One region of the Methylocystis borbori genome, then DNA from elsewhere that is predicted to be linked to it. Evidence: riboswitches for the same ligand, from Rfam matches in the RefSeq annotation. Region 1 holds a riboswitch; the other holds the start of a gene.
What was found. Region 1 has a riboswitch for cobalamin ahead of V3H18_RS14435 (CbtB domain-containing protein). Riboswitches for the same ligand answer to the same signal wherever they lie in the genome.

Region 1 (15,202 bases):
CAGCCGGCCGCTCATGGCCGGCGCCCTCGACCGGGCACGAGCGCCATGGAGAAATAAGGCGCCTCGTCGTCGCGCTTGTCGACGAAGCGCATGATCTTCTCGCCGGGCATGGCGCCGCGTTCGACATAGATCGCCCGTTCGATGACCCCTGCGCGGGTCATGGCGCGCCGCAGCTTGGCGAAATTGCCGCCGAGCTTCATCACCACGGCGGCGTCGGTCGCCGCGAGCCGCTGCGCAAGAATGTCTTCGTCGAGCGTCGCCGGCAGGACGGTGAGAATGTCGTCGCCCCAGGCCATGGGCTGGCGCGCGGCCGCGAAACATCCCGACATGCCGGAGACGCCGGCGCAAATCTCGATGCGAAAGCGCGCGTCGAGCCGCGCGAACATATGCATGAAGGAGCCGTAGAGCAGCGGATCGCCCTCGCAGAGCAGCGTCACGTCGCGGCCCTGTTCGAGAATAGCGCGAATGCGCCGCACGCTCTCTTCGTAAAATTCGCGAAGCGCCTGGGCATATTCGGGATTGTCGAAAGGAATTTCGGTCGTCACCGGATAAAGCAGCGCAATCTCCTCGCAGCGCGGGGCGAGATAAGGCGCGGCGATGGCGCGCGCATGGCTGGCGCGTCCCTCTTTGGCGAAGAAGGCGACGACCTTGGCTTCGCCGATGAGACGCGCGGCCTTCACCGTCACGAGTTCGGGATCGCCGGGCCCGAGCCCGACGCCAATGAGCGCACCGAGCGCGGCGGCGCCTTCATGCAGAGCGTCGGCGCGCGCGTTCATTCCGTTTCGCTCGCCAGCGCGTTGACGGCCGCAGCGGCCATGGCGCTGCCGCCTTTGCGGCCTTTGACGATGATGAAGGGGATGCGGCCATAGTCGCGCAGCGCCTCCTTCGATTCCGCCGCGCCGACGAAGCCGACCGGCATGCCGATAATCGCCGCGGGCGGCGCGGCCCCTTCCTCGATCATTTCGAGCAGCCGATAGAGCGCCGTCGGGGCGTTGCCGACGGCGACGAGCGCGCCGTCGAGCCGGTTGCGCCAGAGTTCCAGCGCGGCGGCGCTACGCGTATTGCCGATTTCGGCGGCGAGCGTCGGCACGCTGGGTTCCAGCAGCGTGCAGACGACGGGGTTTTCCGCAGGCAGCCGCGAACGCGTGACGCCATGCGCCACCATGTTCGAATCGCACAGGATCGGCGCGCCATTGCGCAGCGCGCCGCGCGCCGCGGCGACGAAGTCGGCCGAGAATTCTATGTCGTCCGCCAATTCCACCATGCCGCAGGCATGGATCATGCGGACCGCGATCTTTTCCTGCTCCGGCGCGAAGCGCGCAAGATTAGCCTCGGCGCGAATGGTCGCGAAGGAGCGCGCATAAATCGCGGCGCCGTCGTGGATATAGTCGAAGCGCCGCGTCATGACGTCCGCTCCGCCGCGCGCGCGGCAAGCTCGTGAAGCACGGCGTCGAAGGTGAGCGCGCTTGTACGCGGCGCGCCGCCCGCTTCGCCGTTTTCAATGAGATCGAAGCCATTCTCGGTCACGACGAGCGTGATTGGCGCCGCAGCGGGATGCGCGCAGCCCTTGGCGCAGCCGGAAAGATGCAGGACGACGCCGTCGGCGCCGCCGAGGCGCCGCGCGAGCGGCGCAAGCCGGCTCGCATAAGCGCGCGTTTCGCCAAGCGCCTGCTCGCATTCCGGCGCGCCGGGGCAGGCGACGACGGCGAGCCTTTCGTCGCCCGCCGATGTGATGAAGTCGAGGCGTTCCGCACGCGCGATGATTCTTCGCGCCGCTCCTTCGTCGGGCGTCGGGATCAGCAGGGCGCGCCAGGGCGTGAGGCGCAATTCATTCATGCCGTCGCCCGCTGCGAGTTCGGCGATGATGGCGAGTTCGCGCGCCCGCCAACGCCCGAAGGGCGCGGCGACGCCGGCGTAGGCGACCCCGCCATTGCGCTGCGCCCCATAAATCTGCGCGGGAGGCGTCGGCGGGCGCACAGCGGCGCCTCTTTTAAAGGAGAGCCCGGCGAGGCGCGGCATCGCCTCCGCGCCAAGCGTTTCGACAAGCGCGCCGACGCGGCGGAAGACATATGCATGAGCGGCGCGCAATTCGATGAAGGCGCGCGCGAGGCGGAGCGCCGACGCCATCGCTTCTTCCGGCTCAACGAAGGCGGCCAAATCCGGCGCGCCGGCGAGGCGGATCGCGACGCGGCCGTCCTTCGTCGCCTCGATGCGAATATCGGCCTCGGCGCCCGCGAGCGACAGCGCGCCGCCGTCGTCGATGAGAAAAAGAAATTTCGTCGGCAGGGCGCTGAGTCGCGGATCGCTCTGTAACGCCGTCGCGAGGCGGACGGCCATTGCATTGGCGTCGAAAGCCGCCGTGGCGTCGAGGCCCGCGAGCGGCGAAGCGATAATATTGGCGACGCGCTCCGCGTCCGCGTCTGGCGCAAGCAGGCCGATCGCGTCGAGGCGCCGCTGGGCTTCGAAGAGCGTCGCTTCGCTCATGCCGCGCAATTGCCATTGCGCACGCTGCGAGAGATCAATGAGCCCATTGCCGCAGCTTTCCGCGATCCGTGCGATCTCGCGCGCCTGCGCGGCGCTCATATGCGAGCCGATCGCCTTGGCGCGGATCAAGAGGCCGTCGCCGCTCTGCATGGGCGCATGGGCGCCGGGGCACCAGCCCTTGATTTCAGGCCTCAGTTGCAAGGCGGCTCCCTTCTTGCTCGCTCGCTTTGCCCAGAAGCGCGCGGACGCTGTTGCGCCGCGTGCGCCACAGGCCGCGCGCGAGCGCCTCGGAAAAAACGTAAGCGATGGCCTCCTGCGCGCGCGGGTTCTCGCGCGTCAAAAAATCGCGGATAGAGTCGTCGCCGAGCGTCGCCGCGAAGGCGAGATCGAATTGCGCATCGCTGACGAGTCCGCTCGTCGCGGCGAAGGCGTAAAGATTGTCAATCGTCTCGGCGATTTCGCCGGCGCCGCGATGGCCGTGGCGCATCTGGCCCTTGAGCCATTGCGGATTGGCGAGGCGCATGCGCAGCACGCGCGCGATCTCTTGCTTCAGCGCGCGGGCGCGCAAGCGTTCGGGGCGCGTCGCGTCGAGATGCACAAGCTCGGCCGCGCCGCCGAGCATGGCGTTGGCGGCGGCGAAGCCGCCCTCGAAATCGGCGAAGGCCGGGCCGGTGAGAACATCGACCTCCGCCATGTCCTGCACATGCAGATGCGCGTCGGCGCGGGCCACTTGCGCGCTGAAGGCGTCGAGCGCCGGCGCGCTTTCGCCCGCGCGCCCATAGGCGTGGCCGGCGGCGGCGAGATAGGCGCGGCCAAGATCGTCGCGGCTCGACCAGTCGCTGCTTGTAACGCGCGCGCTCACGCCAAGGCCATAGACGCCGTCGGCGGCGCCGAAGACGCGGCGAAGGTCCTCGGCTTCCGCCAACGGATTGAACGCCGCTTCTTCGTCGAGCGCGGCGACGGCGCGCACCGCGTCGTCGAAGAGCGCGATGAGACCCGGAAACATGTCGCGGAAAAGCCCCGAGACCTGCAGCGTCACGTCGACGCGCGGAAAGTCGAGCCGCGCCTGTGGCAGGATCTCGAAGCCGATGACGCGCGCGCTCGCCGTCTCCCAGCGCGGCGCGACGCCGAGCAGCGCGAGCGCCTGCGCGAAATCCTCGCCGCCGGTGCGGATGGTCGCGCTGCCCCAGAGATCGACCATGACATGGCGCGGATAGTCGCCATGGCTTTGCGCATGGCGCGTCATCACTTCCGCCGCCGCGCGCCGGCCAATGTCATAGGCCGTCTGCGTCGGCGCATGGCGCGGGTCGATGCAATAGAGATTGCGGCCCGTCGGCAGAACGTCGGCGCGCGCACGCGAGGGCGCGCCGGCGGGGCCGGGCTCGACGAAGCGCCCCGCGAGCGCGGCGAGCAGCGCCGAGCATTCGGCGCGCGCGCAGGCGTCGCGCATGGGATCTGGGTCGCTGCGCCCAAAGACATGCAGCCCGTCGCCGATGCGCATTTCCTTCAGGTCGCACATGAAGGCGTCGAGCCGCGTCAGCGTCTCGGCGATGTCGGCCTCTCGCGAGACGCCGCATTCGGCGGCGAGGCCGCTGCATTCGGCTTCGTCGATGATCGCGCCGGCGATGAGTCTGGCGCGGCGCGCGTCGAGCGCATTCGCGGTCGCATATTCGTCGAGCAGCGTTTCGATCTTCGCGGCGGCGTCGAAAAGCCCGGCGTCAACCAGCGGCGGCGTCAGATGGCCGATGGTCACGGCGCCTGTGCGGCGCTTCGCCTGCGCCGCTTCGCCGGGATCGTTGACGATGAAGGGATAGACGAGCGGCGTCGGCCCCAGCACGGCTTCCGGCGCGCAGCTTTCCGAGAGCATCACGGATTTGCCGGGCAGCCATTCGAGCGTGCCATGCGCGCCGAGATGAATGAGCGCGTCGATCTTTCGCGCGTGGCGCAACCAGAGATAGAAGGCGACATAGGCGTGGCGCGGCGCGCGCTGAATATCGTGATAGGTCTCATAGCGCTCCGCGCGCGCGCCGCGATCCGGCTGCAGCGCGATGACGAGCCCGCCGGATTCGATGCAGGAGAAGCGAAAGGCGCCGCCTTCGACGCTCGGATCGTCCTGCGGCGCCCCCCAGGCTTCGTTGACGCTTTCGACGAAGGCGGCGGGGAGGGTGGCGAGCAGCGCGAGATAGTCGTCGAGAGAGAAACTGACGACGAATGTCCCATCTTCCAGATGACGCAACAAGGATAACGCGCTCTCCCCTCTCCCGCTTCCGGCGAAGCCGGGTCGGGTGAGGGCCCTCATCCGTCGCCACTGCGTGGCGACACCTTCTCCCGCAAGCGAGAGAAGGATGGCGCGCTCAGAGTCAGCGCCAACATCATATCCCGCCTCTTGCAGCGCCTCGATAATCTCATACGCGCTCGCCTCGGCGTCGAGGCCGATGGCGTAGCCGCCGCGCCCGCGGCGGGCGGGATAGTCGGAGAGAATGAGCGCGAGGCTTTTCTCGGCGTTGGGCTTGCGCCGCAGCCGCGCCCAATTCATCGCGAGATCGGCGACGTAAGCGATGCGCGAACATTCCGGCGCATGGCGCGTTTCGCTGAATTCCGTCGCGAGTCGAAGCGGCGATTCCTCCTTGAAGGAAATGGCGCGAGTGAAGATGCGCCCGTCGACTTCCGGCAGCACGACATTCATCGCGAGATCGGCGCCATTGGCGCCGCGCATGGAGGCGGCCCAGGCCGCGCGCGAAGAGGTGGCGAGCGCGATCTGCAACACCGGCGCGTCGGCGCGGTCGAGCGCGCTTCCCCCGTCGCGACGCGCCGAAAAGGCGGTGGCGTTGAGAATGACGTCGGGCGCAAAAGCGTCGAGCGACCGCGCGACGAAACTTTCGCTCTCCGCGTCCTTCAGGCTGGCGACATAAAGCGCCTCGACGCAAAAGCCGCGTTCGGCGAGCGCGTCGGCAAGCGCGAGGATCGGCGCGACATCGTCGGCAAGATAAAGCGCGCGGTAGAAAACGATGGTCGCGCGCAGCGTTCCGCCCGTGCGACAGGCGCCGTCAAAGCGCCCCGCATTGGCGACGGGAACGCTCTCGCGCCACGGCGCCTCAAAGCCCCCCAGCGTCGCGGCGTAGCCGAGGAACGCGCGCAGATTGTCCGGCCCGCCATGCTGGAAAAAGCGCCAGATGCGCGCGAGCGCGCCCGCTTCAAGCGTCGAGGCTTGCGCGAGACGCGCGTCGCCATGCGCGTCGCCCGGAACAATGGCGAGCGCGACGCCGCGAGTCCGCGCGAGCGCCTGCAATTCGTCGACGCCATAGGCCCAATAGTCCTTGCCGCCGAGAAGGCGTACGACAATGAGCTTCGCCTGGCGCGCCACGGCGTCGAGATAGAGATCGACGGAGTAGGGGTGCTTCAATTGCGCCAGCGACGCGCAGCGCAGGCTCGGAAGATTGGCGGCGTCCTGCTCATAAAGACGCGCAAGCAGGCGCAGCTCCGAATCCGAAAAGGACAGAAACAAAATATCGGCCGGCGTCTGCCCAAGATCGACCGCCGCGTCGGCGTCGTCGAGACCATGGAGATCGCGCGGGAGGAGATGCATGGCGGATCACGGCTGCGACAGCATGGCGATGACGGCGTCGCGATCGATGCCCTTCTCGCCGATGACGACAAGACGGCTGGCGCGCGCTTCGCCCGGCTTCCAGGCGCGGTCGAAATGATGCTGCACGCGCGCGCCGACGCCCTGCACCAGCAGGCGCATCGGCTTGCCGGCGACCTCGATGAATCCTTTGACCCGCAGCACGTCATGCGCGCGCGCCGCGCCAATGATCCTCTCGATCAGCGCCGTCGGCTCGACGATCGCCGGCAGGGCGACGACGAAACTGTCGAAATCGTCGTGATCGTGGCCGGGCTCCAAATCATGATGCGAGGGACGATTGGCGATGTCGCTCTCCGCCGCGGCGTTGAGGCCGAGCAGGATGAGCGGATCGACGCGGCCCTCGCGCGCGCGCACCACTTTCGCGGCCTCGCGCGCGCCCTCCGCGAGACGCGCGGTCACCGCGCGCTCTTCGTCGGCGTCAAGTAGATCCGTCTTGTTGAGGATGATGAGATCGGCGCAGAGAAGCTGATCCTCGAACACTTCTTCGAGCGGATTGTCGTGGTCGATCGTTTGCGTCTCTTCACGTTCTTGCGCGATCGCGTCGAGATTGTCGGCGAAACGCCCTTCCGCTACCGCCTTGCCGTCGATGACGGCGATGACGCCGTCGACGGTGAGCTTCGAGCGGATCGCCGGCCAGTCGAAGGCTTTGACGAGCGGCTTGGGCAACGCGAGGCCCGAGGTCTCGATGATGATGTGATCGGGGCGTTTCTCATGCGCGAGCAGCGCCTCGATCGCGGGGATGAAATCGTCGGCGACCGTGCAGCATAGACAGCCATTGGCGAGTTCGACGATATTTTCCTCGGGACAATTTTCGACGCCGCAGGCGCGCAATATTTCCCCGTCGACTCCAATGTCGCCGAATTCATTGATGACGAGCGCGAGGCGCCGGTCCTTGGCGTTCTCCAGCACATGGCGGATCAGCGTCGTCTTGCCGGCGCCGAGAAAGCCGGTGACGATCGTCGTCGGGATTTTGGCGGCGCTCATCAGGCTTCCTCTTCGCGCGACAAAAGCCGCCAGATAAGGCCGGCGAAAACGCCGGCGAGCGTCCAGCTCGCGGCCTGTACCGCGAGCGAAGAGGCGGCGAAGCGCGCGGCGAGTTCGGCCGGGACGGCGCTGTCGGGCGTCGCGGGCTGCGGCGCGAAAAAATGCGGCAGGGCGATCAGCGCGACGCCTATGAGCGTGGCGGCGATTCCATCGAGTCGCAGCAGCGCATAAAGTCCGGCGCCGGTAGAGGCCGCCGTGGCGAACCACCAGATCTGCCGTCCCGTGAGATCGGTCTCCGCCATGCCCGGAAGCTGCGGCGCGAGGCCGAGACTCGTCGCGAGCCCCGTCGCCGCGAAGGCGCAGGCGGCCCACAGCGCAGCGCGGCGCGGGCCGATCCTTTCGCCGGAGAGAAGCATGGCGGCGATGAGGATCAACGCATAGCCGATCGAGACGGCGATGGTCGCGACGCTCGTCGCGGCGGTTCGGCGCAAGCCTTCGAAAGCGGGCGCGGCCTCTGCGGCGCTTTCATGCGCGTGCTGCGCCGTCTCATAGACTTCGGCCGCGAGAATGAGCGGCGTCGTCGTCAGATGCTGCAGGGCCGCGACAGCAAGCCCCGCAATCAATCCGGCGACGAGGCCGGTCGCCAAAACGCGCGCGATCACGCGTGATTCGGCTTAGTGACAGGGAAAGGAGAGGGCGTGGCGCGTATCATGCGCCGCCTCATGCACGCTTTCGGGATAGGCGAAGCCGGCGAGCCAGACGAGGCCGACGCCGAGAAACAGCGCGACGACGGACGCTTTCAGCGCTTCGGCCTTGGAAGGCGCGAGCGCGGCGGAAGTAGCGAATGATTTGGCGTTCATAATCTGTCTCCCTGCCGCCCCGCCGGCGGCGCTGCGATGCGTGTGGCGAAAATCGCCGCGACGGCAGGTCTCCTGGCTCCCGGGTCCCAGGTCCGCGCCGCCTTCCCAAGCGCGCTCTTTCAAGCCTATCGCTCAGTGGCGGATGGCGCGGGCCTCGCCGGCTACAGTTGCGGGGGCAGCCGCGGAAATGTCGAAAAAGACTCGCCGCGTTCCCTCTTCGCCTTCTTGCGAAGGACCGTCGCGATTAGTCATATGCGCGCGTCATGCCGCCGTCAAACGGGTAAAGGAGCGCGCGATGGCCGAACCGAATGAAGACGAAGAAGCGCGCCGCCATCGCGAGAAGATGGAGAAGCGCAAGGCCGTTCAGGACGCCGAGGTCGCGAGCAAGACCATTACGCGCAAGGGCCTGCTCATGGTCCATACCGGCGCCGGCAAGGGCAAGTCGACGGCGGCTTTCGGCCTCGTCTTGCGCGCGCTTGGCCATGGCTGGAAGGTCGGCGTCGTGCAATTCGGCAAGGGCCAATGGCGCAGCGGCGAGCGCGACATGCTCGAAAAGCTCGGAAACGTCTCCTGGCATACGCTCGGCGAGGGCTTCACCTGGGAGACCCAGGACCGCGCCCGCGACGAGGCGGCGGCGCGGCGCGCCTGGGACAAGGCCTTAGAGCTTATGGACGACCCCGAAATCCGGCTGCTCGCGCTCGACGAATTGAACATCGCGCTGCGCTACGAGCATCTGCCGCTTGCGGAAGTGCTCGCCGCGCTCACGGGGCGGCGCGACGATCTCAACGTTGTCGTCACCGGGCGCAACGCCAAGCCGGAACTGATCGCCTGCGCCGATCTCGTGACGGAAATGACGCTGGTGAAGCACCATTTCGCCGCCGGCGTCAAAGCGCAGGAGGGGATTGAGTTTTAGGAGCGGATGCCGCTGGAACGGAACGGCCACCAAAAAGAGGCCGACGCCCGGTCTTGGCCGGAGGCGTCGGCTCCTGTCTCGATCCATGGCGTAACCGCTGGACCGCCCTACACGAAAAACCGGAGGCGATAAAACCCCCGGCAAGTCGTTGCAGGGGTCGTCTTACTGAATCATCTTGGAAGTGCGGCCCACGCCTTCGCCTTCCATGCCCTGGCGGTTGCCCGTGCCGTTGGTTCCCTCGGGAGAGATCCAGTCCGGAACCCATGTCAGAGCGACGACGACGAAAGCCACGAAGGCGGCGACCCAAAGAAGCATCTTACCGATATCGCCGGAGCTGTGAACGTTGACGGCCATGCGATTTCCCCCTGTTCTTGATTTTAGCTGAATGCTTGCCGCATCGTGGTTAGCCTAGCTTGTTTCAACGCGGATGGCAATGCGTTCATTGAGGGGGTTTAAAAGGAGTCAAAACTGGATATTTTTTAAATGAAAACATTATGTTGACATGCGACAACTGGTCGCGGCCACATGAAATTTCGCGCCGCAAAAATCGATGCCTTTGCCTAAATTCGCGCCGCTTCGCCGACCGCCGCTCCAGCATCGTCGAGAGCGGGCGAAACGGCCGCGCCGAGCCGGCGCTTTTTGGCCCCTTGCCGGCCCGCGGCGCTTCGCCTATAAGCGCCGCCATCCCACAGGCGAGGGTTCATGCGGCGTCTGCCTCAAGACGTCGTTCCGGTGGCCGGCTTCCGGCCTCTCAAATTCCCTTTCGCCGCGGCTCAACCGGAGAAACGACAATGGCGCTTCCTGATTTCACCATGCGCGGCCTTCTTGAGGCCGGCGCCCATTTCGGCCACCAGTCGCACCGCTGGAACCCGAAAATGGCCCCCTTTATCTTCGGGGCGCGCAACAACATCCATATCATCGATCTCGCGCAGACGGTGCCGTTGCTGCATCAGGCGCTTAAAGTGGTGTCCGACACCGTCGCCAAGGGCGGCCGCGTGCTTTTCGTCGGCACCAAGCGCCAGGCGCAGGATGAGATCGCCGACGCCGCCAAGCGCAGCGCGCAATATTACATCAACTCCCGCTGGCTCGGCGGCACGCTGACGAATTGGAAGACGATTTCCGGCTCGATCAACCGCTTGCGCAAGCTCGACGATCAGCTCTCGGCCGGCGGCGCGGGCGTCACCAAGAAAGAGCGCCTGCTGCTCACCCGCGAGCGCGACAAGCTCGAGCGCGCGCTCGGCGGCATTAAGGACATGGGCGGCACGCCGGACCTTATTTTCGTGATCGACACGAATAAGGAGCAGCTGGCGATCAAGGAGGCGAACCGCCTCAAGATCCCGGTCGTCGCCGTGCTCGACACCAATTGCGATCCCGACGGGGTGTCGCATCCGATCCCCGGCAATGACGACGCCGGCCGCGCCATCGCGCTTTATTGCGACCTCATCGCCAAGGCGGCGCTCGACGGCATTTCGCGCGGCCAGGGGGCGCTGGGCGTCGACATGGGCGCGGCGGAGACGCCGGAGGCCGAGCCGGCGCTCGAGGGGCGCCCGGTCATCCGCGAGGATTTGCGCACGGCCGAGGAGATCGCCGTCGAGGCCGCAACCGCGGATGCGGAAGCGCCGAGCGAGGCTTTCGAACTCCTGTCGGCGCCGCGCGGCGCGCCCGACGATCTCGCCAAGCTTCACGGCCTCGGCCCGCAGCTCATCAAGAAACTGAACGACGCCGGCGTCTATCATTATTGGCAGATCGCGGCGATGACCCCGGCCGATGTGGAAAAGCTCGACGCCGAATTGAAGCTCAATGGCCGCATCGCGCGCGACGGTTGGGTGGATCAGGCGAAGTCCCTGCTCGCGGCCTGATCCGCCCGTCACGTTCACAAATTAAGACGCGCGCGCCGGTCCGATGGGCCGGCGCCGTCGCATGATCCCTAGAAAAGGAATTTCGACCATGGCTACGATCACCGCCGCCCTTGTGAAGGAACTGCGCGAGAGCACCGGCGCCGGCATGATGGATTGCAAGGCCGCGCTCACCCAGACCGACGGCGATTTCGAAGCGGCCGTCGACTGGCTGCGTAAGAAAGGCCTCTCGAAGGCGGCGAAGAAAGCCGACCGCGTCGCCGCCGAGGGCCTCGTCGCGGCGCTGACGGGCGACAAGACCGGCGTCGTCGTCGAAGTCAATTCCGAGACGGATTTCGTCGCCCGCAACGCCGACTTCCAGACGCTCGTGAAGAACGTCGCCGAGGTGGCGCTCCAAAGCGGCAAGACCGACGTCGAGGCGCTCGGCGCGGAAGCCTATCCCGGCGGCGGCTCGGTGGCGGAGGCGATCACCAACGCCATCGCCGCCATCGGCGAAAATCTCACGCTGCGCCGCGCCGCGTCCTTGAGCGTCGAGGACGGCGTCGTCGGCCGCTATGTGCATGCGCAGGTCGTCGACGGCCAGGGCAAGATCGCGGTGATCGTCGCGCTCGAATCGAAGGGCGACAAGGAGGTGCTCGCCGCGCTCGCGCGCCAGCTCGCGATGCATGTCGCGTCCGCCAATCCGCTGGCGCTCGACGCTTCCGGCCTCGATCCCGCGACGGTCGAGCGCGAGAAGAAGCTCCTCGCCGAGAAGAACGCCGGCAAGCCCGAGAACGTGCTTCAGAAGATCGTCGAATCCGGCATCAAGACCTACGCCAAGGAGGTTTGCCTGCTCGATCAGGTCTCGAACCATCCCGATCATAACGCCAAGACGGTCGCGCAGGCGGTGAAGGAGCTGGAAGGCAAGGCGGGCGCGCCGATCGCCATTAAAGGCTTCAAGCGCTATGCGCTGGGCGAGGGCATCGAAAAGGCGACGAGCGACTTCGCCGCCGAGGTCGCCGCCGCCGCGAAGGGGTAATCTACCTCCCTTTCGTTCGATATCGTCCCGGGTCGCCAAAGCGGCCCGGGTTTTTTGCGCGCGGTTGCGCCTGAAACATTCGTCGGCGCGGGGCGTTTAGACTCGAGCGTTTTCGCTTAGAGCAGGTTCCGAAAAAGTTGACAGACTTTTTCGATAAGAACTTGCTCCAGCCTATTAATTTGGCGCGATTTCTTATCGATCAGACGATCTCGACTGATCGGAAAGCGCGCTAATTGGCGGAGACCGAGCAGACGGAGCGACGCATGCGCAGCAAAAAAAACGCCGCAGATGACATCCTTCGCGGACCTCGCGCAGAGAGCTTCGCGAAAGCCACGGCTTCGATGCTCGGATTTGCCGACTCGCCGAGCGGACGGCCGTTGTCCGACCCTCGGCGTCTCCACCCCAAGCCCCCCTTCGAGAAACAGACGCAGCCCTGGCCTGGCCTCGCCGGCCAAATGACGCCGCGTCCCGATCACGGAGAGGACAGTTACAAGGGCTCCGGAAGATTGCTTGGCCGCAAGGCGCTCATCACCGGCGGCGACAGCGGCATTGGCCGGGCGACCGCCATCGCCTTCGCGCGCGAAGGAGCGGATGTCGCGCTCAACTATCTTCCGGAAGAAGAGGCCGACGCCGAAGAGGTCATGGATTTGATGGGCGAAGCCGGCGTCAAGACGACGGCGATCCCTGGCGACATCCGCGACGAGGCGTTTTGCATAAGGCTCGTCGAAGACGCGGCGCGGGACCTTGGCGGCCTCGATATTCTGGTCAATAACGCCGCGCGCCAGCAGGCGCGCGAATCGATCCTCGACATTACGACGGATGACCTCGACTGGACCTTCCGCACCAATCTCTATGCTCTGTTCTGGATCACCAAGGCTGCGGTTCCCCACTTGCGGCCGGGCTCCGCGATCATCAATACGAGCTCCATCGTGGCGTTCGATCCGTCGCCGCATCTTCTCGATTATTCGGCGACGAAGGCGGCGATTCTCAATTTCAGCAAATGCCTCGCCAAGCAGCTCGCCGAGCGGGGGATCCGCGTCAACGCCGTCGCGCCGGGACCGTTCTGGACGGCGCTGCAGCCGAGCGGCGGGCAGTTTCCCGACCATCTCACGAAGTTCGGCCACGACACGCCCTTGGGGCGTCCGGGCCAGCCCGCCGAGATCGCGCCGCTTTACGTGCTTCTCGCCTCGAACGAGGCGAGCTTCTGCACAGGTCAAGTCTTCGGCGCGACGGGTGGCGAGGCGGGTCCCTAACGCTGGTCCACTTGCGGCGGCGGCGCGCCGTTCGTATGAAGGTCGCGCCCCGCCTCAGCCAGCGAGATTCGCCAGATGTCAGACCACGCTCCGACGCGACGTTACAGGCGCGTGGTCGTCAAACTGTCCGGCGAGGCCCTCCAGGGTTCCGCGCCGCATGGGCTCGACGCCGCGACGCTGGCCCGCATTGCCGCCGATCTCGCGAACGCCGCCGCGGCCGGGCATGAAATCGCCGTCGTCGTCGGCGGCGGCAATTTCTTTCGCGGCATCAAGGGCGCCGACAGCGGCATAGAGCGGGCGCGGGCCGACTCGATCGGCATGCTCGCCACCGTCATGAACGGGCTCGCGCTGGAGCAGGCGGTCGAAGGGCAGGGGCGCGCCGCGCGCTGCCTCTCCGCCGTGCCGATGCCTTCGGTGTGCGAATCCTTCTCGCGCCGCGCCGCCCTGCATCACCTCGACAAGGGCCGCGTCGTCATCGCGGCGGGCGGCACCGGCAATCCGTTCTTCACGACGGACACCGGCGCCGTGCTCCGCGCGGCGGAGCTTTCGGCCGACGCGGTGCTGAAGGCGACGCAAGTCGACGGCGTCTACACCGCCGATCCTAAGCGCGATTCCAGCGCGACCCGCTACGAGCGCCTCACCCATGACGAGGCCATCGCCAAAAATCTCGCGGTGATGGATACGGCGGCCTTCGCCCTTGCGCGGGAGAATAAGATTCCGATCATCGTCTTCTCCATCGCCGAGGAGGGCGCGATCGCAGGGGCGCTCGCCGGGACGTCCCGCGCGACGCTGGTCGCGCCTTAAGCCGCCTTTTCGCGCCCGGCGAAAAACATGTCACAATGCGCGGCGCGGGCGGGAGGAACGCCGGCGCCCGCCGGGGCGAACGCATCATTGGCCGCTTTGCCAGGCCAAGCCTGAAAGAATAAAAAGCTCGAGCCGCGCCGCTATTCTTAAAAAAGCGGCGGCTTGCGAAGGATGGGTTGCACACATCATGGCGGAAATTTTCGACCTAGCGGATTTAAAGCGCCGCATGCAGGGCGCGCTCGCGACGCTCAAGCACGAATTCGGCGGGCTGCGCACCGGCCGCGCCTCGGCGAGCCTGCTCGATCCGGTTCATGTCGAGGCCTATGGCCAGGCGTCGCCCCTCAATCAGGTCGCGACGGTGAGCGTGCCGGAGCCGCGGCTGATCTCGGTGCAGGTATGGGACAAAGCGCTCGTGATCGCCGTCGATAAGGCGATTCGCGAGGCGAACCTTGGGCTCCAGCCGACGGTGGAAGGGCAGATCCTGCGGATTCGCATGCCGGAATTGAATGAGCAGCGCCGCAAGGAGCTCGTCAAGGTCGCGCATAAATACGCCGAGGACGCGCGCGTCGCCGTGCGCCACGTGCGCCGCGACGGCCTCGACATCTTGAAGAAATTGCTGAAGGATCACGCGATTCCCGAGGACGACGAAAAGCGTCACGAGACCGAGGTGCAAAAGGCGACCGACGAGATCGTGAAGGAGATTGACGCCGCGCTCGCCGCCAAGGAAAAGGAAATTATGCAAGTATAGAATAGTTCGTCGCGGCGCGGAGCGCTTTTATTGCTATTCTCCTACTGGGAATCCGGCCCGACGACATTGCGGAACCTTGAAATGGCGGCAGGCGACATTCTGGAGGCGGAGACGAACGCGCGGGACTTGCGCGCGTCGCCCCGCCATGTCGCGCTGATCATGGACGGCAACGGCCGCTGGGCGGCGGCGCGCGGCCTGCCGCGCTTCGAGGGGCATCGTCGCGGCGTCGAGGCGTTGCGCCGCGCCGTGCGCGCCGCCATCAATCTTCGCATCGACTATCTCACCGTTTATTCCTTCTCGGCCGAGAACTGGTCGCGCCCGCGCGAAGAGGTCGAGATGCTTCTCGGCCTGCTGCATCGCTTCATCCGCAACGATCTCGCCGAACTTCACGCGAGCAATGTGCGCGTGCGCGTTATCGGCGCGCGCGGCGATCTCGCGCCCGAGATATTGGACCTGCTCCGCGAGGCGGAGCAGGTGACGCAGGCCAACGCCGGCCTCACCCTCGTCGTCGCCTTCAATTATGGAGCGCGGCAGGAGATCGCGGCCGCCGCGCGCGCGCTCGCCGAAATGGTCGCGCTGGGGCGGCTCGCGCCGGGGGAGATCGACGCCGAAGCGATCGCCGCGCAGCTCGACACCGCC
Region 2 (15,202 bases), on a different contig from region 1:
GCGCGATATTGCCGTTCATCGAATAGAGGCTCTCGAAGAGGACGAGCTTGGGCCGGTCGCCGGCTTCGCGCAGCAGTTCTTCGAGGTGATCGAGATCGTTGTGGCGGAAGATTTTCTTTTCGGCGCGCGAGCGCTTCACGCCCTCGATCATCGAATTGTGATTGGAGGCGTCGGAAAGAATGACGCAATTGGGCAGGAGATCGGCGATGGTTGAAATCGCCGCGAGATTGGAGATCCAGCCCGAGGTGAAGACGAGCGCGGCTTCCTTGCCATGCAGATCCGCAAGCTCGCGCTCAAGCTCGACGATGGCATGGGTGGTGCCGGAGATGTTGCGCGTGCCGCCGGCGCCCGCGCCGACCTTGCCCGCCGTCTCGATCATGGCGGCGATCACCTCGGGGTGCTGGCCCATGCCGAGATAGTCGTTGGAGCACCAGATGGTGACGGGTTCGATCGAGCCGTCGTCGCGATGCCAGTTGGCGAGGGGAAAATTTTCGACGTCGCGCTCCAAATGCGCGAAAACGCGGTAGCGGCGCTCGTCCTTCAGACGGGAGACGGCGGCCTCGAAATAACGCCGATAGACCATTCTCGAACCCTTTGATCCAGCTTGTCCATCAGCTCCCCGGCGCGGCCCCGTCCTGCCAGCCGACTAGTTTGGACGATTTCTTACATAGCCTATCCCGCACCGGAATGCGAGTGGCCGAATGACGCGGTCGGGCGTGTTTTTCCGCACGGCGGCGGACCACTGGCGGCGCCGGAAATGGCGCCAAAAGGAGGAGCGCGGCCATGCTGACCAAGGGAGAGGAATTCGACGCCGCGACCGGCGCGCCGCGAAGCTGGAACGAGACAATTTTTCTCTGTTCAGCCTTTCGTCGACTGCGTTTTTCGCGGCCGCTCGTTCCGGGGCGTCGACTTCGTCGCATGCAAATTCGAGCGCTGCCGTTTCATTAAGGACAATCTCGGCGGCGCCTGCGTTTTCGACGATTGCCGCCTCGTCGAATGCGCCTTCGAGAATTGCGAGATCGCGCCCGATGCCCGTAAGGATCGCGAAGCGGTCTTTACGCGTTCGCGCTTCTATGGCTGCGCGAAGTCGGGCGGCCGCGGATTCGAGAACGTCGCAATCGCGTGAGATTTTTGAATGACCGTCGCCGCGCCTTTGCGCTAACTTGAGAGCCTGCGAGAACGACATGACGGCGATCAAGCTCTACACGAAGAAAGGCGACCGAGGCGAGACGAGTCTCTTTTCGGGGCGGCGCGCGGCGAAATCCGATCCGCGCGTCGCGGCGGTCGGCGATCTCGACGAGTTGTCGGCGAGCCTCGGGCTTGCGCGCGTCGCCTTTCCTTGCGCCAATGATTCGCTGCGCCGCAGTCAGCAGGCGCTCTACCGCATCAGCGCGCTCGTCAGCGCGGAGGGCCGAAAGATTGATCTCGCGTTCGAGGGCGCCGAGGTCGACGCGCTCGAAGCCGAAATCGACCGCGCGAGCGCGGCGCTGCCGCCGCTGCGGGATTTCATCTATCCGGGAGAAGGCGAAGCGAGCGGGCGCCTGCATATGGCGCGCGCCATCGCCCGGCGCGCCGAGCGCAGCATCGCCGCGCTCGAAGAGCCGCCGGCGCCCGAGAACGCGCTCGCCTATCTCAATCGCCTGAGCGATCTCCTGTTTGCGCTCGCGCGGCAAGCGGACCAGCAAAGCGGGCGCGACGAAAGCCTTCTGTCTTCCTGAAGCCTGCGGCGCGCGCCCGCTCAATGCGCCTCGGCGATATTCGACAGCGCCACATCGGCGCGCCAGACCCTTGTTCCCTCCGATGTCGCTTCATAGACGCAAGCGCCGATGGCTTCGCCGACATCGGTGTGAAGGCCGGCGCATGTCTGCGGCCGCCCGCCTTCCGGCGCCGCGACGACGATGCAATCGGTTCCCGTGCCGGTCGCGGCCGCTTCGTCCGGGCGCCCGCGCGACTCCAGGATCGCCGCGGTGCGCGCCTGCGCGACGATCGACACGGCTTCGACGAAAGCGCCGGTCGAAAGCGGCCGGGAAAGATGAACGAGCGTATTGATCGTGCCAACGCGCCGCGCGGCGCCGTGTCGGCGCGTTCCAACCCTTTCGGCGTTGGAGAGGCCGACCGTCGTCACGCAGGTCGCGGCGATGTCGCCGACTTGGGATCGCGCGAGATGATGGCGCCTGACATCGCGCGCGGTCATGAAGGCCGCCGCCTCCGCGAGGCCTTTCGACGCGAGCCTCTCTTTCAGAAAGGCGACAGGATCGACGTCTGGCGAAAGATCGGCGTCGCGGACTTCGAGCCAGGCGATTTCCCGCAGATATTGGAAGCCCGGTCTGGCGATCGACCAGCCGAGCGTTCGATGGATGTCGTCAAAGCGAATGACGAGAAAGGGCGGCGCGCAGTCGAGCGCGAAGGGCGGCTTCATGCGAGGATGCGAAATTCCGAAAGGCGGCGGGCGCAGAACGCGCGCGCCGCTCTCTCGTTCAGGCCGCGCGCGGCGCGAACGCCGCCGGCGCCTTGCGATCGGCGAGGACGCCGCCTGCCGCCTTCGCGGTCATGAGCCCCACGAAAGCGCATAGATTGACGAAGAAGATCCAGGAGACGACCGGCGCCGTGACATGCTCGACGCCGGGGCCCGTCGCGGCCGTAGCGGCGAGAATGAGGCCTTCGTAGACGACGAAAGCGGCGAGGAAGGAAGCGACGCCGCCGGCGATTCCATCAAAGCGGCGCGCGAGCAGACCCGCCGTCTCGCAGGAAAGAAGCGCGATGACGCCGAGGCCGGCGCCCCAGGCAAGCGTGCTCGCGTCTGTCGGATAATGCTGGAAGAGGAAGCCGACGGACTGATTGGCGAGCCAGACCGCGCCCGTCAGCAGCAGCGCCGCGCGACGCTTAGAGGTGAGCGCCGCAACAGTGGCGAAGCCCGCAAGCGGGATGGCGCAGGCGAGCGCGAAGCTCGAGAGAACGCTTGCAACGATGAGCGTTATCGCCCAAAGCGCGAAGCGACGCTCGGGCGAGAGGGCGGAAAGCGTAAATGTCATGAGAAGTCTCCTTTCGGTTTGACGCCGGCGCGGGCCGGCTTTTCGCCCCGCGTCTCGCGGGAATCGAAACGGGGAAAAACGTCATGCATGGGTGAAGCGGCTCGCGGAGCGATCGATGGCGTCGGGCTCGTGAAGCCCGAGCCAGCGCGCGCGCAGCTTGTCCCAAAGCGCGAGGCGCGACCAATCCGGTTCTTTCAGAAACCTGTCGGTCTTCGGCTCAAGAAACGGGTTGGGGAGCAGCACGGTGATCTGCTGTTCGCCGGCGCCGTTGAACAGCTGCAATCCCCAGGACATGGGAACGCAAGTGGAGCCGAGGCGGCGATAAAGTTCGGCGCGCGAGGTGCGCCTGAGTCTCGCAAGTTCGGGAGAGGTCGGACGATTGCGCGGTCCCTTATTCTCGCCGATGCAGACATGAAAATGCGTGACGCCGAAAGCGACGGTGAGATAGCCGTCGAGCAGCCTGATGCGCGTCGGCGGACGCTCGGCGTGAATTTCCCACGCCGCGCCCTGAATGATCGGCCCGAAGACGATTTCGCTCCAGTGATTTTCGAAAAGGTCGCGAAAGAGTTCTTCGAGGCTCGCCGTGTCTAGCGGCAGGGAGAAGACATCGAGCGCCGCGCCGTCGGCTTCGACGATTCGCTGGGGCGCTCTTTCGACAACTTCGGTCATGGCGATGCGCTTTCTATTTGTCGTGAACCTATCGACTCCGATGCGGGAGCGTTTTGAACGCTCCCGCATCGCGTGACGCGCGATCGCGCCGTCTTAGAACGACACTTTGATCGATCCGCGGAGCATCCGCGGCGCGCCGATCACGTTGTAATTATACCCGGGCAGATTCCATCCCACCTGCATCGGATTGGTATAGGGCACGGAATAGCCGCCGGGATGGGAGGCGTCGAAAGCCTGCGGCCCCAATCCGCCGGTGATGAAGTAGGTTTTGTCGAAGAGATTGCTCACATTGAGCTGCGCCGTCACCTTTAACTGGTCGACGTTGAACTCATAAGCGCCAAAGACGCCGACGATCCCATAGCCCGGCGTCGACTGGCCATAGATATAAGTTCCATCATTGGCGTAATGATAGAAGGGAAGATATCCGGTGTAATCATATCGCGCGCCCAGTCTCAGGCCTTTCAGATCGCCCGCCTTGAATTCGTATGCTGAAGACAACGAGCCGACGTTGCGCGGAACGAAGGGGATGGGCGATCCGACAGCCGGGACCCCGAGGTAAGTCGGATTGGATTTGGTGGTGAGCGCGTCGGTGTTGGCGTAGGCGAGGTTTACGCTCCAGCCGGGCAAGAGTTCGCCCTGGATGTCGAGTTCCGGGCCCTGCGAGCGCCCTTCGCCAATGACCATCACATGGTTGAAGTCGTTCGGGATTCCGATTGGAATATTCGTCTTGACCAGATGGTAGTAGGACGCCGTCGCCTGAAGCTTCCCGTCGAGCAAGGAAAACTTGACGCCTCCCTCGGTTTGCACGCCGGCGCTCGGGGGCGTCGGATCATTCGTGCCCAAGACCAGTTTGCCGTTGTAATTCGGGCTGTAGGACTCGGCGTAATTCCCATAGAAGCTCACCCATTCGAGCGGCCGCCATAAAAGCCCGACGCGCGGCGTCACTCGCTGATTGACGAGTTGCGACCTCGTCGTGATCGTGTCGAAGTTGCAGGGGATCAGCAGTCCCGCAAACGCATTGTCGGAATACGGGCCGCAGAACTTTGAGTTGTCCGAGGCTCCTGTTCTGCTGTTGATATATTGATAGCGCGCGCCGCCGAGCACGGTGACGCCATAAGGCAGCTTGATCTGATCCTGCAGATAGACGCCCAGATTGTCGGCGTATTGCTCGGTCGCGTTGTAGGGCACAAGGCCGAAGGCGGGGGTCGGAAGCTGCGGCGCCCCGAACAGGACGTCTGAGCTATTGTTCAGAGCGAGCAGATTCTGGCCTCTGAAATTGTAACGGTAATAGTCCACGCCCGAGAGCAGCGTGTGATTGAGATAGTCGCTGGTTTTGAAATGCCCGACGAGGTTGACCGTCGTCGCATATTCCGCCTGCCTGTTGTCCGACGGATAGGCGCCCCAGTTCAGCGTGACATTGTTGGGCGACGGGAAGGAGAAGCAGGACGTGCTCCCGGGCGTGATGCAGTCCGCGATGGAGCCGAAGCCGCCATTGTCCGCCCAATCGTTGCGCAACAACTGCATGAAGGCGGTCTGCTGGATCGACCAGTCCTTATTGAAGTCGTGATGCCAGGTGAGCTCGGTGAAGTTCTGCTGTTCATTGTAGGGCGACTTCGGACCCCAGTTGAAGCTGCGTCCGAGCCAAAGAGGGGTGAACATGCCGAAATACGGCACGAAAAACATGTCCTGATTGAAATTGTTCTGCTGGAATTGAGACGACGCTCTAACCCAGGTGCTCGCGTCGATGTTCCACCTCACGACAGGGTTGATCATCAAATTTCTGTTATAGCCGAACGCGCGGAACGACCCGTCGTTCTCGTAGGACATGACGAAGCGATAAAGCAGATCCTTGTTTGAGGTCAGCGGCCCTGTCGCGTCGATCGTGGTACGGTAGGATGAGTAGCTGCCAATCTGCTGCTGCAGCGAGAAAGCCGGCTTGTCCAATGGCTGCTTCGTGTTGATGTTGACGATGCCGCCGGGCTCCACCGCGCCATAGAGGATGGCGGCCGGGCCTTTCAGCACTTCGACGCTCTCGACACTGGCCATTTCGACATTGCTGGCGCCCGCGAAGGCAAGGCCGAAACTGTCGACCCGGAAACCGTCGCGAAAATAATTCTGCGTCGGAAAGCCGCGAAGAATGATCTGGCGGAACGAATTCCCCAGCGCCGCGTCGCCGCCGCCCGAGAAGGCGACGCCGCTGACGTTCTTCAACGCCTGGTCGAGCGTGATGGCCTGCTGGTCCTCGAGCATCCGGCGCGTGACCATTTTCGTCGTGACCGGCGTGTCCATCACCGGCGCATTGACCTTGGTCCCGAGCGATTCGATCGGCGCGGCGTAGGAATGGGGATCGTTGCAAATTCCGTCGGCGCATATTTGCCCGTTGTTTCCGGGCCCGATCTCCGTCCCATTATTGCCGACGCTCGCCGGCTCGCCGCCGGCGCGATCGACATCCGGCTTCGGCGCGCCGATTTCAATGATTGGAAGCGTTTCCTGGCCGAGAGCGGGCGATGCGAAAGTTGCAATGAGAACGCAGGGCAGGATGGGCGCGCGAAGGCGCAGGCCGCCTTTCGGGGCTGTCGGGCATTGGGATTTCATGAGTATGGACTCGCAGCGAACGTGGGCCGTCACTGCGAAAGGTCTCGGCCCGTCGCGCCTAGTTCAGGCGAAGGGCTTCGGCCGCATCGGTGCACCCCGCCCGACGCTTTCGCGCGTGACCACGAAGCGACGGCAGGTCTCCTGGCTCGCGGGTTGTCGCCTCGGACCGCCTTCCCAGAGCCTTATTGCTCCAGTGGCTGAATGGTCGTCGGCTCGCCGCTTACAGTTGCGGGGGCAGCCGCGGAATCGCACGCTTGTCAGCGCGCTCACCGCATTCCCTTTTGATCCCGTTAGGAACCGTCTTCGCGAAATAGAACGCCCATCGCGGCGCCTGTCAAGAGGTCGCGACGATCGGCGCTTCGATTATGAAGGAGCGTTGCAATCACGCCGCGAGCGCGTCGAGCACGCGCGCCCAGGAGCGCGTTCCCTTGTGAAAGGACGTGTAGGAATATTTTTCATTCGGCGAATGAATGCGGTCGTCGTCAAGCGCGAAGCCGATCATCAGCGCATCCATATTGAGATCGCGCTTGAAGGCGCCGACGATCGGAATCGAGCCGCCGCAGCCGACAAGCGCCGCCTCCTTGCCCCATTCCTGTTCGAGCGCGCGGCGCGCGCGATTGAGCGCCTCCGAGCCGAAGGGCAATTGCAGCGCGCCCGACGCGCCATGCGAAATGAATTCGGCCTTTGCGTCCGTCGGCAGTCGCTCGCGCACGAAGGCACGGAAACTCTCCATCACCGCCTTCGGGTCCTGCTTGCCGACGAGACGGAAGGAAAATTTGGCGGAAGCCTGCGCCGGCAGCACGGTCTTCGCGCCCGCGCCGGTATAGCCGCCAATGATTCCATTCACGTCGCAAGTGGGGCGCGCCCAGATCTGTTCGATGACCCCGCGGCCTGGCTCGCCGCCGACGCGGGTGAGGCCGATGCCCGAAAGAAACGCCTTCTCGTCGAAATCGAGATTGCGCCATTGTTCGGCGATGTCTTCGGGAAGCTCCGGCACGCCGGCGTAGAATCCCGGCAGCGTCACCTTGCCTTCTTCATCGTGCAGATCGGCGATGATCTTCGCCAGCACATGAATGGGATTGAGCACCGGGCCGCCGAACATGCCGGAATGCAGATCGTGGCTCGGCCCTCTGACGATCACTTCCTCCTGCGCGAGCCCGCGCAGCATGACGGTGATCGCTGGCGTCGCCGAGTTCCACATGCCGGTGTCGCAAACAAGCGCGAGATCGGCGGCGGAGAGTTCGTCCTTATGCGCGGCGAGAAAAGCGGGAAGCGAAGGCGAACCCGTCTCCTCCTCGCCCTCGAACAAAAAAGTGACGTTGCAGGGCAGGCCGCCATTCGCTTCATATGCGCGGCAGGCTTCGAGAAAGGTCATGAGCTGGCCCTTATCGTCCGAGGCGCCGCGCGCGACGATGTCCTGGCCTTCCTTGCGCTCGGCGAGACGCGGCGCGAAGGGTTCGCTCTCCCATAAGTCCAGCGGGTCCGGCGGCTGCACGTCGTAATGGCCGTAAAAGAGCACATGCGGCGCATCCTTGCGCTTCGCTTTGGCGTGGCCGACGACGATCGGATGGCCGGGGGTTGCGCGCACCTCGGCCTCATAGCCGAGCCCATTGAGCTGATTCTTGAGCCAGTTCGCGGCGCGCAGGCAATGCTGCGCATAGGCGGGATCGGTCGAGACGGAAGGGATGCTCAGCAGGTCGAACAGGCGCTCCGTGGAAGCGTCAAGATTGGCGTCTATCGTGCTGAGAACGGCGTCGAGCGCGGCCATGAGTTGAGCTCCTCCTGCAAGAGGAAAACTAGCGCCGATCAATGGCGAGGGAAAGGCGCGCGGGCTGTCGCAGGGAGGTTTCCTCGTCCTGAGGAGCGCCCGAAGGGCGCGTCTCGAAGGAGGAGGTCAAGGGGAGATGCTCACTCGCTCGGCGAAATCATCTTTTCCGGCCGCACGATCTCGTCGAATTCGGCTTCGCTCACCTTGCCCGAGGCGAGCGCCTCCTCCTTCAGGCTCGTGCCGTTATGATGCGCGGCGCGGGCGATCTTCGAGGCCGCGTCATAGCCGATCTTGGGCGCGAGCGCCGTGACGAGCATCAGCGAGCGGTCGAGGAAGCGCTTGATGTTCGCCTCGTCCGCCTCGATGCCGTCGACGCAGCGCTTGACGAAACTGTCGATCCCATCGGCGAGCAGGATCGTCGACTCGAGCAGCGCGAAGCCGACAACGGGCTTCAGCACATTGAGTTCGAGATGGCCCTGCGACGCGGCGAAAGTGATCGTGGCGTTATTGCCGAAGACGCGCGTGCAGACCATGGTAAGCGATTCGACCTGCGTCGGATTGACCTTGCCTGGCATGATCGAGGAGCCCGGCTCGTTTTCGGGAAGCCTCAATTCCCCGAAGCCAGCGCGCGGACCCGAGCCAAGCAGGCGGATGTCGCAAGCGATCTTGTAAAGGCCCGACGCCAGCGCATTAAGCGCGCCATGCACGAAGACGATCGCGTCATGCGCCGCGAGCGCCTCGAATTTATTCGGCGCCGTCACGAAGGGCAGGCCCGTCTGCCCGGCGATATTGGCGGCGACCTCTTCGCCAAATCCCTTGAAGGTGTTGACGCCGGTGCCGACCGCCGTGCCGCCCTGCGCGAGCTGCAGCAGATCGGCAAGGCTGGTATGGATGCGGCGCGCGGCGAATTCCGCTTGCGCGGCGTAGCCGGAAAATTCCTGGCCGAGCGTCACCGGCGTCGCGTCCTGCAAATGGGTGCGGCCGATCTTGATGATATGGGCGAACTTCTCCGCCTTGGCGCTCAGCGCGATATGCAAACGCTCGACGGCGGGAAGAAGTCTGCCCGAAATCGTCAGCGCGCCGGCGATATGAATCGCGGTCGGAAAACTGTCGTTCGAGGACTGGCCGAGATTGACGTGATCGTTCGGATGCACCGGCGCTTTCGAGCCGCGCGGCGCGCCGAGCGTCTCATTAGCGCGATTGGCGATCACCTCATTGACGTTCATATTCGTCTGCGTGCCGGAGCCGGTTTGCCAGACGACGAGCGGGAAATGTTCGTCGAGCTTGCCGTCGATGACTTCCTGCGCGGCGGCGGCGATGGCGTCGGCGATCTCCGGCTTCAGCAGGCCTTTCTTGGCGTTGACCTTGGCGGCGGCAAGCTTGATGCGCGCCAGCGCATGCACGATCTCGATCGGCATGCGATCGCCGCCGATGGGAAAATTCTCATGCGAACGCTGGGTCTGCGCGCCCCAATAGGCCCAGGCGGGCACGGCGATGTCGCCAAAGGAGTCGCGTTCGATTCTGATATCTTCGGTCATCGTCTCCGCTCGCATGGACAGGCGTTCTTCACGCGCCTCCCTATGCGGCATTTCCGACTTCCGTTCAATCGCGCGACGCCTCGGTGAGGCGCATGGCGGCGCCCCATTCGCGCGTCTCGCGCGTCGAGGGCGGCGCGGACATCAGCTCGGAAAGACGATTGCGCGCGCGATTGACGCGGCTCTTCATCGTGCCCGGCGCGCAGCCGCAGATTTCGGCGGCCTCTTCATAGGACAGTCCCGACGCTGCGACGAGAATCAGCGCCTCGCGCTGATCGAGCGGCAGCTTCTGCAGCGCGTCGCGGAAGTCGAGAAAATCCATATGGGCGTTTTGCGACTCGGGCGCGACGAGCCGCGCGGCGATCGCGCCGTCGGGATCTGGCGCCTCTCGGCGACGCTTGCGATATTCGCTGTAATAGATGTTGCGCAGGATGGTGAAGAGCCAGGCGGTGAGATTGGTGCCTTCCGAAAAGGAGGCGAGGCTTCCCCAGGCTTTGACCAGCGTCTCTTGAACGAGATCATCGGCGCGATCCGAATTGCCGCAGATCGACACCGCGAAGGCGCGCAGGCTGGGAATAGCTGCAATGAGCTCAGCCTTTAACGTCTGTCCTTCCGATTGTCCCGCTTCTTTCTGCGTCACTCGCTCTTCCCCGGCGCTCGCACTGTCGCCAGAGAAGATAGCATATTCGTCTCGAGTTGGTTCAGAAGATTAAGGAACCTATCCGGCACGGGCTGGGCCACGACGTCGTCGTAGAGATTGCGCAATTCCTTGCCGATCGGGTCCTGAAATTCGACTTGACGCTTCTTTGGGACCGGTTTCGTCGCGGCGCGGGGCGCGCCGCCATCCCGGCGATCGCCGCAGAATTCGTCCCGACTCATCATTACGCCTGCAAATGCTTCCAATTTACGCGGACCCGGTCTTGGGGAATATCGGGCGCCGCTGGGGAAAGCGTCATCCTCCGCTTTCGCGCGCGCAACTATATTCTCCGGATTTTTGTTCCCCATGGAGCCCTCTGTTCGTAAATGCATGATTCCTGTAGCCGCCGCGATCCGGCGCGATATAGTGCGCCGCAAGGACGATAGGCAAAACGCGCCGCTGGTTGATTGGTTCCCTAAAACCCCGTGCAGTTTTGACGCATCGCCTTCAATTCGAGATAAATGCGTCTGCCCACAACATTTTTTGGGCGCCGACGCGCCCGGAGTCGCCGCCATGTCGGTATCGCAAGACGTGTTAGCCCATATTCCCTATTTGCGACGCTTCGCACGCGCTTTGGTCGGCGATCGCGAGGGCGGCGACGCCTATGTGCTCGCCACGCTCGAAACGGTGGTCGCGGAGCCGGAGCGAATCGCCGACGCCGAGGATGTGCGGGTCGCGGTCTATCAACTCTTTCTCGACGTTTGGGCGACGTCGCCGATTAACGCCGAAATCGACCGCTCGGGCGAGCCGACCGAAGACGGGCGGCGCAATCTCGACGCGATCTCGCTGAAGCCGCGCATCGCCTTTCTGCTACATGCGCTCGAAGGCTTCGACACCGAGCAGATCGGCAGTGCGCTGCATGTCACCGAGCGCGACGCGCAGGCGCTCATCGAGACGGCCAATGGCGAAATCGCCGATCAGATCGCGACCGACGTGCTCATCATCGAAGATGAGCCGCTGATCGCCCTCGACCTGAAGGCCGTGGTCGAAGAGCTGGGCCACCGAGTCGTCGCCATGCCCCGCACCCACACGGAGGCGGTCGCCGCCATCGCGGACGCCCGCCCAGGCCTGATCCTCGCCGACATTCAGCTCGCCGACGGCAGCTCCGGCCTCGAGGCAGTAAACGAAATTCTGAACTCCTTGTCGACTCCGGTGATCTTCGTGACCGCCTATCCGGAACGATTCCTGACTGGCGAGCCGCCAGAGCCGGCCTTTTTGATCGCCAAACCCTTCAATGTTGAAAGCCTCAAGGCGGTCATCAGCCAGGCGCTCTTCTTCGACCGGCGGGCCGGCCGCAAGGAAAATGGCGCGGCGCGCGCTGGCGCTTGACGGATCTCATTGCGGAAAAAGAGTTTTTTTGCGCCCCTCCGGGCGCCGGCCCCTCGCCGAAAAATAAAAATTAAACCGGTTCCAGAAACAATAGCCGCGCTTGCGAGTTATAACAGCATGGGCTCTGGGGCGACTTTTGAGAGGCGGCCATGGAGGAAATGAGGAAATCGAGCCGCGGCTTCGCGTCGATGGACCCCGAAAAGCAACGGGCGATCGCGCGTAAGGGCGGAAAGAGCGTGCCTGACGAAAAACGCAGCTTCTCGCAAAATCCCGATCTTGCGGCCCGAGCCGGGCGCAAGGGAGGACAGAGCGTGAATCCGGCGAAACGCAGCTTCTCGCGCGACCATACGCTGGCCTCAGAGGCCGGCCGCAAAGGCGGCCATGCCTCTCATGGCGGCGGCGCCCAGAAGCGGGCCGCGCCGCTCTAAGGAGCGGCGCGGCGTAAAGACGCGCCTAGAGCAAGTTCAAATACCGCATTTTTGCGACGAGAACCTGCTCCAGCATTTTGATTTTCGACGATTCCCGATCGATCACATATTTCGCGTGATCAGGGAGCGCGCTAGGCGGCATGGGGTTTGGAGCGCTGCGCGATGAGCGAATAAAGCGCGCTGTCGTCGCGCGTCGCGCGCAGCGTCGCGACGAGGCCGGCGTCCCGGAGCATGCGCGCCGCGCAGGCCAGCGCCTTCAGATGGTCGGCGCCCGAGGTTTCGGGCGTGAGGATCATGAAGACGAGGTCTACCGGCGCGCCGTCGAGCGCGGCGAAGTCGACCGGGCGCTCTAGACGGGCGAACACGCCATAGATTCCCTTTAATTTAGCGAGCTTTCCATGTGGAATGGCGATTCCCTCGCCAATGCCCGTGGAGCCCAGGCGCTCGCGATGCAGCAGGGCGTCAAAGATTTCCCGCGCCGCCACGCCGCAGATTTTCGCGGCCTTTTCGCTCAATTCCTGCAGAAGCTGCTTTTTCGTCGCGGCCTTCAGCGAGGCGCAGACGGACTCCGGCGAAATCAAATCGGTTGGCCGCATGCGACGATCATCCCGTTTTCATCTCTGGAGGGTCCGGCGCGCCCTCGCGCCTCGCCCTTCCATGAAATTTCACCGTCTCGCGTTTTCGCCAAATTCAAAGGACATACGAAAATCGCAAGATATATGCCGAGGAAGCCATCATTATGGCCGCCCCGCGACGAATTCGTTAGCCCGCCTTGGCCTCGGAATCCGGCGTGTCGATCCAGCCGATATTGTCGTCGCCCCGCCGGTAGACGACATTGACGCGTCCGGTATTGACATGGCGGAAGACGACCACCGGCGCGCCGGTAAGATCGAGATCGAGCACCGCCGCCGAAACGGAGAGCCGCCGCAGCCGCGTCGTCGATTCGGCGATGATCGCCGGACTGAACTCCGCGGGCGCCTCGTTTTCCTGGTCGGGCGCCTGCAGCACCTGATAGGCGACGACCTCCGCCTGAGCGCCGCCGTCGCCCGGCGCATGCTCGTGATGGCTCTTGAGCCGGCTTTTATAGCGGCGCAAGCGCTTTTCGAGGCGCTCGGCGGCCTGCTCGAAACAGGCGTATGGATCCTGCGCCCGCCCATCGGCCTGCAGCACGATGCCGGAGGTGAGATGCAGGCTGCAATCGGCGCGATAGCCGGAGCCCTCGGGCGAGATGGTGACATGGCCGCTTACGCCGCCGTCGAAATATTTCGCCGCGGCCGACTCCAGCCGCTGCGCGACATGCGTGCGCAGGGCTTCGCCGATGTTGATGTTCTTGCCGGAGACCCTCAAAGACATTGCCTATCCCGAAAGTTTTCGTCGCGAGGCGCCGCTTTTGCGCGCCGACAGGGACTGACGCCTCCGCGAAGTTTCGCCAAAGGCGGCCGTCAAACCGAGCCGTCGAATATCGCTTCTTCCCGCTCTTTACAGCATTTTCCGCCCAGGCGGCCCTCGATTCGGCGTAGAAAATGCGTCAATCCGAGAACATAGCGCCTCTTCGCGAATCGTCGAATCGAGGTTCGACCTTCCGCCTAAGGCGTCGGCGATTCGCCGACAATTTCGCCAGGCCCCGGAATTTCGGGGCAGCGTTAGAAGCCTATGCCGGGGAAGTCAATGGCGCCCATCGGCCGCCCCGAAAGTTTTGGCGCGGACTCCCGGAAGCCAATTATCAGTGGGTCGTCGCGCGGGCCTGCGCCACCTTGGCGCGGCGCCGGTCGACGGAGGAAGGGATGCGCAGGCTGTCGCGATATTTCGCCACCGTGCGGCGCGCAATGTCGATGTCGCTCGCCTTGAGCCGCTCGACGATCGCGTCGTCGGACAGAATGTCGTCGGGCGTCTCGCGGTCGATCATCTGCTTGATGCGGAAGCGCACCGCCTCGGCCGAATGGGCCGCCCCGCCGCTCGTCGTGGCGATGGAGGCGGAGAAGAAATATTTCAATTCGAAAACGCCGCGCGGCGTCATCATATATTTGTTGGAGGTGACGCGCGAAACGGTCGATTCATGCATGCCGATCGCGTCGGCGACAGTGCGCAGATTCAAGGGCCGCAAATGCTCGACGCCATGGGCGAGAAAGGCGTCCTGCAGCCGCACGATTTCGGAGGCGACCTTGAGAATGGTGCGCGCGCGCTGCTCCAGGCTCTTCGTCAGCCAATTGGCGTTTTGCAGGCACGTCGAAATGAAGCTCTTATCGGCGGCGCCGGTGGCGACGGCGCTCACCTTCGCCGCGTAGCTGTGATTGACCAGGACGCGCGGCAGGGCGTCGGCGTTCAACTCCACATGCCAGCCGCCGTCCGCCGCCGGGCGCACGATGACGTCGGCGACGAGCGGCTGGATCGGCGCGCCGCCGAAGGCGCGACCGGGCTTGGGCTCCAACCGTCGCAGCTCCGCCGCCATGTCGGCGACATCCTCCTCGTCGACGCCGCAGAGCTTGGCGAGCTGCGCCAGGTCGCGGCGGGCGACGAGCGGCAGATTGGCGATGAAAATCTGCATCGCCGGATCGTAGCGGTCGCGCTCCTTGAGCTGGATCGCGAGACATTCGGCGAGGTCGCGGGCGCCGACGCCCGAGGGATCGAAAGTCTGGATCGTCGCCAGAACGCCTTCCGCCTCCTTTGGATCGGCCTCGAGGCGCGCGGCGATCTCGGCCAGATCTTCGCGCAGATAGCCGCTCTCGTCGATCGAATCGATGATCGCCTGTCCGATGATGCGCAAGCGCGGGTCCGGGCAGGCGAGCGCAAGCTGTTCGGCGAGATGCTCATGCAGGCTCGGCCGCTGGGCGACATAAGCTTCGAGATTGGGGGCCTCGCCGTCGACGCCGCCGCCCGCCGCGCCGGTCCAGGAGGTGGCCGAAAGACCGGCCCCTTCCTGCGTCTCGTCGCGCGTCGGCGACGCGCTCACGGGCTCGGCCGCCTCGAAGCCGTTGCTCATATCGGCGTCGAGATCGGCGACGAGCGCGGCTTGATCGACGACGAGTTCGCTGCGCGCCCAGTCGCCCTCCTGGGGCGCGTCGAAGGAGTCGAGGAGAATTTCGCTTTCTCCCGCCGCGCGGGCCTCGTCGATCGGCCCGGCGTCGCTTTCCTGCGCCTCGAGCAGGGGG

Region 2: linked by a shared signal. The riboswitch ahead of V3H18_RS11335 (TonB-dependent siderophore receptor) and the one ahead of V3H18_RS14435 (CbtB domain-containing protein) in region 1 are both predicted to bind cobalamin.

Annotation. Positions count from the first base shown of each region.
Region 1 covers NZ_JAZHYN010000055.1:2,269-17,470, forward strand. The annotation lists gene cobJ (precorrin-3B C(17)-methyltransferase) at 1-15, opposite strand, end outside; gene V3H18_RS14405 (precorrin-2 C(20)-methyltransferase) at 12-776, opposite strand; gene V3H18_RS14410 (precorrin-8X methylmutase) at 773-1,405, opposite strand; gene cobG (precorrin-3B synthase) at 1,402-2,685, opposite strand; gene cobN (cobaltochelatase subunit CobN) at 2,669-6,070, opposite strand; gene cobW (cobalamin biosynthesis protein CobW) at 6,077-7,111, opposite strand; gene V3H18_RS14430 (CbtA family protein) at 7,111-7,773, opposite strand; gene V3H18_RS14435 (CbtB domain-containing protein) at 7,786-7,971, opposite strand; cobalamin riboswitch at 8,017-8,226, opposite strand; gene cobO (cob(I)yrinic acid a,c-diamide adenosyltransferase) at 8,267-8,884, shown strand; gene V3H18_RS14445 (hypothetical protein) at 9,047-9,238, opposite strand; gene V3H18_RS14450 (30S ribosomal protein S2) at 9,676-10,743, shown strand; gene tsf (translation elongation factor Ts) at 10,832-11,758, shown strand; gene V3H18_RS14460 (SDR family oxidoreductase) at 12,022-13,011, shown strand; gene pyrH (UMP kinase) at 13,087-13,815, shown strand; gene frr (ribosome recycling factor) at 14,003-14,563, shown strand; gene V3H18_RS14475 (isoprenyl transferase) at 14,645-15,202, shown strand, end outside.
Region 2 covers NZ_JAZHYN010000032.1:13,412-28,613, reverse strand. The annotation lists gene hemA (5-aminolevulinate synthase) at 1-583, opposite strand, end outside; gene V3H18_RS16705 (hypothetical protein) at 647-1,186, opposite strand; gene V3H18_RS11355 (cob(I)yrinic acid a,c-diamide adenosyltransferase) at 1,185-1,718, shown strand; gene V3H18_RS11350 (adenosylcobinamide amidohydrolase) at 1,739-2,419, opposite strand; gene V3H18_RS11345 (hypothetical protein) at 2,478-3,032, opposite strand; gene V3H18_RS11340 (DUF7676 family protein) at 3,114-3,701, opposite strand; gene V3H18_RS11335 (TonB-dependent siderophore receptor) at 3,795-6,296, opposite strand; cobalamin riboswitch at 6,411-6,613, opposite strand; gene V3H18_RS11330 (M20/M25/M40 family metallo-hydrolase) at 6,679-8,064, opposite strand; gene fumC (class II fumarate hydratase) at 8,205-9,602, opposite strand; gene V3H18_RS11320 (sigma-70 family RNA polymerase sigma factor) at 9,667-10,239, opposite strand; gene V3H18_RS11315 (NepR family anti-sigma factor) at 10,236-10,811, opposite strand; gene V3H18_RS11310 (response regulator) at 10,810-11,625, shown strand; gene V3H18_RS11305 (con-10 family general stress protein) at 11,775-12,053, shown strand; gene ptsN (PTS IIA-like nitrogen regulatory protein PtsN) at 12,185-12,649, opposite strand; gene hpf (ribosome hibernation-promoting factor, HPF/YfiA family) at 12,816-13,406, opposite strand; gene rpoN (RNA polymerase factor sigma-54) at 13,777-15,202, opposite strand, start outside.